2 linked regions of the Kutzneria chonburiensis genome follow. The protein of the gene in region 1 interacts with the protein of each later gene in a pairwise test. Links are inferred from orthologs where the notes say so. Each region holds a gene or a part of one and is shown in the gene's direction. Other genes may lie near its edges.

The links.
Region 2: the proteins of rimP (region 1) and rpsL interact in binary tests that used the Escherichia coli proteins (3 or more experiments, as listed by UniProt). The link is inferred for Kutzneria chonburiensis from one-to-one orthologs.

Annotation. Positions count from the first base shown.
Region 1 is NZ_CP097263.1:5,712,688-5,719,108, reverse strand. What follows is about bases 1,433-4,387. They hold rimP (ribosome maturation factor RimP), read left to right. Parts: upstream 1,433-2,626; coding sequence 2,627-3,148; downstream 3,149-4,387. Other genes in these bases: M3Q35_RS25740 (YlxR family protein), read left to right, coding at 4,181-4,387; nusA (transcription termination factor NusA), read left to right, coding at 3,145-4,158; M3Q35_RS25755 (hypothetical protein), read right to left, coding at 1,962-2,447; M3Q35_RS25760 (ferritin-like domain-containing protein), read right to left, coding at 1,522-1,965. Also shown: M3Q35_RS25770 (aminotransferase class V-fold PLP-dependent enzyme), read left to right, coding at 1-616; M3Q35_RS25765 (hypothetical protein), read left to right, coding at 677-1,393; more of M3Q35_RS25740, read left to right, coding at 4,388-4,507; infB (translation initiation factor IF-2), read left to right, coding at 4,622-6,421.
Region 2 is NZ_CP097263.1:6,725,558-6,728,300, reverse strand. It holds rpsL (30S ribosomal protein S12), read left to right. Parts: upstream 1-1,056; coding sequence 1,057-1,431; downstream 1,432-2,743. Other genes in the region: fusA (elongation factor G), read left to right, coding at 1,989-2,743; rpsG (30S ribosomal protein S7), read left to right, coding at 1,431-1,901; M3Q35_RS30750 (DNA-directed RNA polymerase subunit beta'), read left to right, coding at 1-505. UniProt on the Escherichia coli protein: With S4 and S5 plays an important role in translational accuracy. Interacts with and stabilizes bases of the 16S rRNA that are involved in tRNA selection in the A site and with the mRNA backbone.

The DNA of each region.
Region 1 (6,421 bases):
CGACGTGCTGGCGGCCGGCGTCGTGCAGTCCAGCGACGGCGCGCTGCTCGACCTGGCCGCCGTGCGGCGCAACCGCGAAGGCGTCACCGTCGTGCTCGACGTGACCCAGGCGCTCGGCTGGCTGCCGGTCGACCTGGCGTGGGCCGACTACGTCGTCGGCGCGGGCTACAAGTGGCTGATGACGCCGCGTGGCGCCGCCTGGATGGCCGTTCACCCGGACGTGCTCGACTCGGCCCGGCCCATCCACGCCAACTGGTACGCCGGTGAGGACCCCTGGCAGACCGTCTACGGCCTGCCCCTGCGACTGGCCGGCGACGCCCGCCGCCTCGACCTCTCGCCCACCTGGTTCGCCCACGTCGGCGCGGCCGTCGCCCTGCCGTGGCTGGCGTCGTTGGACATCGCCGAGGTCTACCGGCACAACGTCGGCCTGGCCAACCGACTCCTGGACCGCCTCGGCCTCCCGCCCGGCGACTCCGCCATCGTCTCCGTCGAGGCCGATCCCTCGCGCCTCGCCGGCATCCGGCACTCCGTCCGAGCCGGCCGCGTCCGCCTGTCCTTCGCGCTGAGTAACACCGTTGATGACGTCGACCTGGTCAGCGCGGCACTGATTCGGTGACGCAAGGTGATCTACCCATCCGAATCGTGTCGGAATCGGTCACCCGTTACGGTGCTGGATGTGTCGGAGTCGTACCCCCAAGATCAGGCGACCTGGCGGACCGCCCCCGTGACGGCCGGGCCGGCTGACACCTCGCCGTTCCAGCTACCCCCGGAGTTCTACGACGCCGAGCCCGCCGGCGGCCGTGATCCCGGGCCGGACAAGCGCAACAAGCTGCTGCTCCAGGGCTTGGGGCTGGTCGGTGTCGCGGTGCTGTCCGGGCTGGTGTTCTGGGCCGTGCAGCCGAGTCACGTGGCCGGCGTGGCCGAGGCCGCGTCCAGCCAGGTCGACAGCGCCGGCAAGTACACCTTCACCCGGGTCGCCGGTCCCGCCACCGACACCGACTGCGCCCAGCACGCCTTCAACAAGACCCAGGTGTTCCTCAAGGACCACCCCTGCCAGCAGCTCGTGCGGTCGCTGTACTCCTCGACGCTGCCGGACGGCACCACTGCGGTGGTGTCCCTGATCGATGTGAAGATGGGCAGCAACGGGGACGCCGAGCAGCTCAGACAGATCACCAGCAGCGACAACACCGGCAACGTCTACGACCTGCTCAAGGACGGCGGCGTCACCGCGGCCAACATGCCGACCACCAGCCAGTTGCAGGACGGTGGCTACGCCGCCGCCACCAACGCCAACGTCACCACCATCGCGTTGACCGCCCTGGTCGGCGGCCACCCCGACAGGGCCAAGCTCAAGGACATCAGCACCGACGCCCTCCGCCTGGCCGGCAAGTAGCGGCGGTTCGTGTCAGGAAGGGCCCCTTACTGACGTTGAACGCCAGTATCGGTCCCTTGATCTTGCCGGCGATGTCAGGAAGGGGTCCTTCCTGACGTTCAACGCGAGGATCGGTCCCTTGATCTTGCTCAGGGCTGGCCGGGCAGCGCCGGCGTGGACGGGGTCTGGCCGCCGGCCTGGCGCCAGGACATGGCCCGTACGGCGGCGTCGGTGAGGGCGTCCAGGGCGGTCTTCCGGATCGCCTGATCCGAGGTGTACTCGAGCACCGACCGCCAGGCCGCCGCGGCGTCGGCCTCGGCCGCCACCAACAGCACGAAGGCCGACGACTGGTTGGTCAGCGGCTGGGGCGTGGTGTAGCCGGGCTCGGCCGACTTTGGCGTGGCGCCGGCCTTCTTGACCAGCGTGATGGTGGCGTCGCGGCGGGCGGTGTGGGCCTCGGAGCCCTTGGCCAGCGCGGGATCGGAGCCCGCCGGCAGGAAGGCGCCGGCCAGGCCGTAGGCCCAGATGGCGGCGTGCTCGGAGGCCAGGGCCCGCTGCAAGGCGTCGACGGACTGGTCGGAGGGAGACGTCACGAGAGCAGCTCCTTCAAGCACGCGCAGCCGGCGACGACGGAGCCGACGAGCCCGGCACGGTAGGTCGGCACGGTCAGCGCGACCTGGGTGGCGGCGTCCTGGGCGGCCCCGAGCGAGGCGGCCAGCCCGGCAATGGCGGCGGCCTGGTCGGGGTAGCCGGTGCCCTGCGGCGGGCTCGACGGGGTGGTGGCCGTGGTGGCCGTCGGCGGCGGGGTGGCCCGGTCGATCTCCTTGCGCAGCGCGACCGCCTGGGCGTCCCGGTTGGTGGCGATGAGCTCGAACTTGGCCTGCACGGCCGGGAACTTGGCGGCCGCCGCGCGGGCGGTGGCGGCGTCCTTGGCGGCGGCGTCGGCCAGCGCGGCCAGCGGGTCCGGTGGCGGCGGTGCGGTCGGCGTCGGCGTGCACGCGGCGACGGCCGGCGCGGCCAACACCGTGAGCGCCCCGAGGCGCAGCAGGGCCCGGCGGTCGAGCTGAGGGGTCACGGTGAGTCATCTTGCCAGCAATCACCCGACCCACTCCGGTCCACGTGCGTCTGGACGGCTCAGCGACGAGATACGCTTGGCGACCACGACCGGCGAACGGCATCGCCGGTCGATGTCGTCACGTCCGCGTGGCGGCAGTGACAACCGAATGCGGTAAGAGCGACCAGGGGAGTGAGAACGTGTCCAGCGCGCCGCGCGGGGAGATATCCGCGCAGCTCGAACCGGTCGTCCGGGCGGCAGTCTCGGCGATCGGCTTCGATCTCGAGCTGCTCGACGTGCAGCAGGCTGGCCGTCGCCGACTGGTCAAGGTGGTGGTCGACGGCGAGGAGGGCGTCGGCCTCGACGCGATCGCCGAGGCCAGCCGCGTCGTCGCGGCCGCGCTCGACGAGCACGACCACGTGCTCGCGGGCCCGTACACCCTCGAGGTGACCTCGCCCGGCATCGACCGGCCGCTGACCGCACCGCGCCACTGGCGGCGGGCGAAGTTCCGGCTGGTCAAGGTGCGCCAGACCGACGGGGCCGAGTTCGCCGGCCGGGTCGGCAGGGTCACCGACGAGACGGTCCAGCTGCTGGTCGACGGCCAGCTGCGGGAGATCGGCCACGGCGCCGTCGAGCGGGCCGTGGTGGAAGTGGAGTTCCGGCAGCCGCCGGTCGAGGAGTTGGCGCTGTTGGAGCGCGGCTGTCAGGAGGATTCCGAATGAACGTCGACATCGCCGCCCTCCGGACGATCGAGCGGGACAAGGACATCCCGTTCGAGACCGTCATCGAGGCCATCGAGACCGCGCTGCTGACCGCGTACAAGCACACCGAGGGCCACCGGCCGCACGCCAGGGTGGACATCGACCGCAAGACCGGCCTGGTCCGGGTGCTGGCCCAGGACATCGGTCCGGACGGCCAGGTCGAGGAGGAGTGGGACGACACGCCGGAGGGCTTCGGCCGGATCGCCGCCACCACCGCCCGCCAGGTCATCCTCCAGCGGCTGCGCGACGCCGAGCACGAGCGCACCTTCGGCGAGTTCGCGGCCAAGGAGGGCGAGATCATCGCCGGTGTCGTGCAGCGCGACGCCCGGGCCAACTCGCGCGGCATGGTCGTCGTCCAGGTGGGTGACACCGAGGGCGTGCTGCCGCCGGCCGAGCAGGTGCCGGGCGAGCGCTACGAGCACGGCGAGCGGATCAAGTGCTACGTGGTCGGCGTGTCCCGCGGCTCCCGCGGCCCGCAGATCACGCTGTCCCGCACCCACCCCAACCTGGTCCGCCGGCTGTTCGCGCTGGAGGTCCCGGAGATCGCCGACGGCACCGTCGAGATCCCGGCGGTGGCACGTGAGGCAGGTCACCGTTCCAAGATCGCGGTGCGGTCCACGGTGGCCGGCGTGAACGCCAAGGGCGCCTGCATCGGCCCGATGGGGGCCCGGGTCCGCAACGTGATGAGCGAGCTGGCCGGCGAGAAGATCGACATCATCGACTTCTCCGAGGACTCGGCCACGTTCGTCGGGAATGCCCTGTCACCGGCCAAGGTCATCTCCGTCCGGGTGCTCGACGAGCGGGCCAAGACCGCCCGTGTCGTGGTGCCCGACTTCCAGCTGTCGCTGGCCATCGGCAAGGAGGGCCAGAACGCCCGGCTGGCGGCCCGGCTGACCGGCTGGCGCATCGACATCAAGTCCGACGCCGAGGTGGTCGCGCCGTCCGGTCAGGTATCCGGTTCGGCAGAGTGAGTTCGAGGGGATAGAATCTTCGGTGGTTCGTCGTTCAGAACCGGCACCCCCGTCCACCGGTCCCATTCGGACGTGCGTGGGATGCCGCGCGAAGGCGTCGGACTCCGAGCTGCTGCGCGTGGTGGCCAGGGACGAGATCGTCGTCCCCGACCCGAGACGCGGGCTGCCTGGTCGGGGCGCGTGGTTGCATCCCGATCCGGCGTGTCTGCGCGCCGCCGAGCGACGTCGGGCGTTCCCACGGGCCCTCCGGGTCCAGGGTGCGCTCGATCTCGCCGTCTTGACCGCTCATCTCGAGTCGGTCACAGCTGGGGATGTGCCGCCGCGGGAAGCCCCCGCTGCGGATGAGTAGAGGAAGCAGGTCGACCCGTCATGAGTCAGCCGTGAAGCTGAAGACATGATCGCGCGACGATAGGACGAGGTCGAGCGGGACTTTGCCGCCCGGCCTCCCTAGACGAGGAGAGCAGTGGCAGGCAAGGCCCGAGTGCACGAGCTCGCGAAGGAGCTCGGCGTCACGAGCAAGGAAGTGCTCAACAAGCTCGCCGAACAGGGCGAGTACGTGAAGTCCGCGTCCTCCACCGTGGAGGCCCCGGTCGCCCGCAGGCTGCGGGACGCCTACGAGAAGGGCGACACCAAGGCCAGGGGCGGCGCGCCGAAGCCCGGCCCGCGCCCCGGTCCGCCGGCGCCCAAGCCCAGCCCGGCCGCGACCGGTGCGACGCCCACGACGCCGGCCTCCGGCCAGCGTCCCCCCATGCCCGGCCCGCGTCCGGGTCCGCGCCCCGGCCCCAAGCCGGCCGAGACCCCGGCCGCCGCGTCGGCCGCCCCGGCTCCGGCCGCGGCTGCCCCGCAGGCCCCGGCAGCCGCCCCCCAGACCCAGGCTCCGCAGAGTCAATTCAAGGGCGCCCCTACGCAGCCCACGCTGTCCAGCCCGGCCCCCGCGCCGGCGCCGCAGCAGCAGCGTCCGCAGCAGCCGTCGCAGCAGGCTCCGGCCGCCGCGTCGGCCGGCCAGCAGGCGCCGTCCCGGCCCGCCCAGGGCCAGGGTCAGCGCCCCGGCGCCGGCCCCCGTCCCGGCCCGCGGCAGCAGCCGCAGCAGCCGGACGGCGGCTCCACGGTGCCGCCGCGCCAGCAGGGCCCCAAGCCCGGCCCGCGCGCGCCGCGGCCCGGCAACAACCCGTTCGGTGTCGGCTCCAACGCGCCGGCGCCGCGTCCGGCCGGGCCCCGTCCCGGCCCGCCCTCGCAGGGCGGCGGCGACCGGCCGCGTCCCGGTGACGGCCGGCCCGACCGCGCCCCGCGCGGCGACCGTCCGGCCGGCGACCGCGGTGGCGACCGTGGTCCCCGCCCGACCCCGGGCAACATGCCGCCTCGGCCCAACCCCGGCATGATGCCGCCCCGACCGGCCCGTCCGGCCGGTGGTGGCGGTCGTCCCGGTGGCGGTCCCGGTGGCGGCGGCCGCGGCCCTGGTGGCGGCGGTGGCGGTGGCTTCCGTGGCGGTCCCGGTGGGGGCGGCGGCGGTGGCGGCGGTTTCCGTGGCGGTCCCGGTGGGGGCGGCGGCGGTGGCGGCGGTTTCCGTGGCGGTCCCGGTGGGGGCGGCGGCGGTGGCGGCGGTTTCCGTGGCGGTCCCGGTGGGGGCGGCGGCGGTGGCGGCGGCGGTTTCCGTCCCGGTGGTGGCGGTGGCGCCCCGGCCGGCGGCGGTGGCTTCCGTGGCGGCGGCGGTCGTCCGGGTGGTCCCGGCGGTCGTGGCGGCGCCGCGGGTGCGTTCGGCCGTCCCGGCGGTCCCGCGCGTCGTGGTCGCAAGTCCAAGCGCCAGAAGCGTCAAGAGTTCGACAACATGCAGGCGCCCAGCGTCGGCGGTGTCCGGCTGCCCCGTGGCAACGGGGAGTCCATCCGGCTGCCGCGCGGCGCGTCGCTGACCGACTTCGCGGAGAAGATCAACGCGAACCCGGCGGCGCTGGTGCAGGTGCTGTTCCACATCGGCGAGATGGTCACGGCGACCCAGTCGGTCTCCGACGAGATCCTCGAGCTCCTCGGCAACGAGATGAACTACGTGGTCAACGTGGTCTCGCCCGAGGAAGAGGACCGGGAGCTGCTGGAGACCTTCGACATCACCTACGGCGAGGACGCCGGTGGCGAGGACGACCTCGTGATCCGGCCGCCGGTGGTGACCGTCATGGGTCACGTCGACCACGGTAAGACCCGACTGCTGGACACCATCCGCAAGGCCAACGTGCACGAGGGCGAGGCCGGCGGCATCACCCAGCACATCGGC
Region 2 (2,743 bases), 1.0 Mb from region 1 along the record:
CAAGCACATCGAGGTGATCGTGCGGCAGATGCTCCGCCGCGTGATCATCATCGACTCGGGCGCGACGGAGTTCCTGCCGGGAGCCCCGATCGAGCGCAGCGACTTCGAGACGTCCAACCGTCGCGTCGTCGCCGAGGGCAACGAGCCGGCCTCGGGCCGTCCGGTGCTGATGGGTATCACCAAGGCCTCGCTGGCGACGGAGTCGTGGCTCTCGGCGGCCTCCTTCCAGGAGACCACCCGGGTGCTCACCGACGCCGCCATCAACGGCAAGAGCGACAAGCTCATCGGCCTGAAGGAAAACGTCATCATCGGTAAGTTGATCCCGGCCGGCACCGGTATCAACCGCTACCGCAACATCCAGGTGCAGCCGACGGAGGAGGCGCGGGCCGCGGCCTACGCGATCCCGTCCTACGACGACGGCTACTACACGCCGGACGTCTTCGGCACCGGCACGGGTGCGGCGGTTCCGCTGGACGACTACGACTTCGGTCGCGACTATCGTTGATAGTTGAGTGAGAGAGGGCCGGGATGCGGAGCATCCCGGCCCTTTTCTCGTTGAACTCGCCGTTCTCGGCGAAACCGATCCGGGTCGCCGGAAATAGGGCGGCCGTCCTTGACCCGTCAGGGCCGCCACGGCCGTCCTGACCAGGCGAAACGGCCGTGCTCGAGCTACGGAACGGGATCGAACACGCGGTCGACTATGCTGGGTCACATCTTCCTTTGCGATCTTGAAGATGGTGCGACACGCCACAGGCGACACGCTCGTCCGGCCCGTACCCGACCCCCGTTTTGACCCTCGGGCCACGGGGAAGGTATCTTTGGTATCCGTGCCCGACCCATGTCGGGCCGCTCCGCGTGCCTGTGGATGGCAGTCTCTGGCTGCGTCGACCTCAGGGCGACGGAAGTCCTCCGGAAACCGTTGGGACAGCTAGTTGGTCTCTCGCGGGTCCCGTGAGCGGGCGACACGCCCGACCTCGGGGGACGGAGGGGCCAAGTACACAGAGTCCACGGTGCCCGCAAGGACACCAAGACGCGAACGGAAGAAGCAGCCGGTCTATGCCCACGATCCAGCAGCTGGTCCGCAAGGGCCGCCAGGACAAGGTCGCGAAGACCAAGACCGCGGCTCTCAAGGGGAGCCCGCAGCGGCGCGGCGTGTGCACCCGCGTCTACACCACTACGCCCAAGAAGCCGAACTCGGCGCTGCGCAAGGTCGCCCGCGTGAAGCTGACCAGCGGGATCGAGGTCACGGCCTACATCCCGGGTGAGGGCCACAACCTGCAGGAGCACTCGATGGTGCTCGTTCGCGGTGGCCGTGTGAAGGACCTTCCGGGTGTCCGTTACAAGATCATCCGTGGCTCGCTGGACACGCAGGGCGTGAAGAACCGCAAGCAGGCCCGCAGCCGCTACGGCGCGAAGAAGGAGAAGAGCTGATGCCCCGCAAGGGCCCGGCCCCGAAGCGGCCGCTGATCTCTGACCCGGTCTACAGCTCCCCGTTGGTGACGCAGCTCATCAACAAGGTGCTCGTGGACGGCAAGCGCTCGGTCGCCGAGGCGATCGTCTACAAGGCGCTCGAGGGTGCCCGCGAGAAGACCGGCACCGACCCGGTCGTCACGCTCAAGCGCGCGCTGGACAACGTGAAGCCGGCCATCGAGGTGAAGAGCCGCCGTGTCGGTGGCGCCACCTACCAGGTGCCGATCGAGGTCAAGCCCGGCCGCTCCACCACGCTGGCGCTGCGCTGGCTGATCACCTTCTCCCGGCAGCGCCGTGAGAAGACGATGGTCGAGCGCCTGATGAACGAGCTGCTGGACGCCAGCAACGGTCTCGGCGCGAGCGTCAAGCGCCGCGAGGACACCCACAAGATGGCCGAGTCCAACAAGGCCTTCGCGCACTACCGCTGGTGATTCGGGCGCGGCCGGCTGTCCAGCCGGCCGCAACGGATCGGCGCCACCCGCACCGACCACAGCCGCACGAAAGCAAGGAAGACACCCGTGGCACAGGAAGTGCTCACTGACCTGGCCAAGGTCCGCAACATCGGGATCATGGCCCATATCGACGCGGGAAAGACCACCACCACCGAGCGGATCCTGTTCTACACCGGGATCAACTACAAGATCGGTGAGGTCCACGACGGCGCGGCGACGATGGACTGGATGGAGGAGGAGCAGAAGCGCGGCATCACCATCACGTCCGCCGCGACCACCTGCTTCTGGAACGACCACCAGATCAACATCATCGACACGCCGGGGCACGTCGACTTCACCGTCGAGGTCGAGCGCTCGCTGCGGGTCCTTGACGGCGCGGTGGCCGTGTTCGACGGCAAGGAGGGCGTCGAGCCCCAGTCCGAGCAGGTCTGGCGCCAGGCGACCAAGTACGACGTCCCGCGTATCTGCTTCGTCAACAAGATGGACAAGCTGGGCGCGGACTTCTACTTCACCGTCCGCACCATCCAGGAGCGTCTCGGCGCGAAGCCGCTGCCGATCCAGCTGCCGATCGGCGCCGAGAACGACTTCATCGGCGTCGTCGACCTGGTCGAGATGCGCGCGCTGACCTGGCACGGCGAGGTCCAGAAGGGCGACGACTACACCGTCGAGGAGATCCCGGCCGACCTGGTCGAGATCGCCGCCGAGTACCGCGAGAAGCTCATCGAGGCCGTCGCCGAGACCGACGACACCCTGATGGAGCTCTACCTCGGTGGCGAGGAGCTGACGGTCGAGCAGATCAAGCGGGGCATCCGCAAGATCGT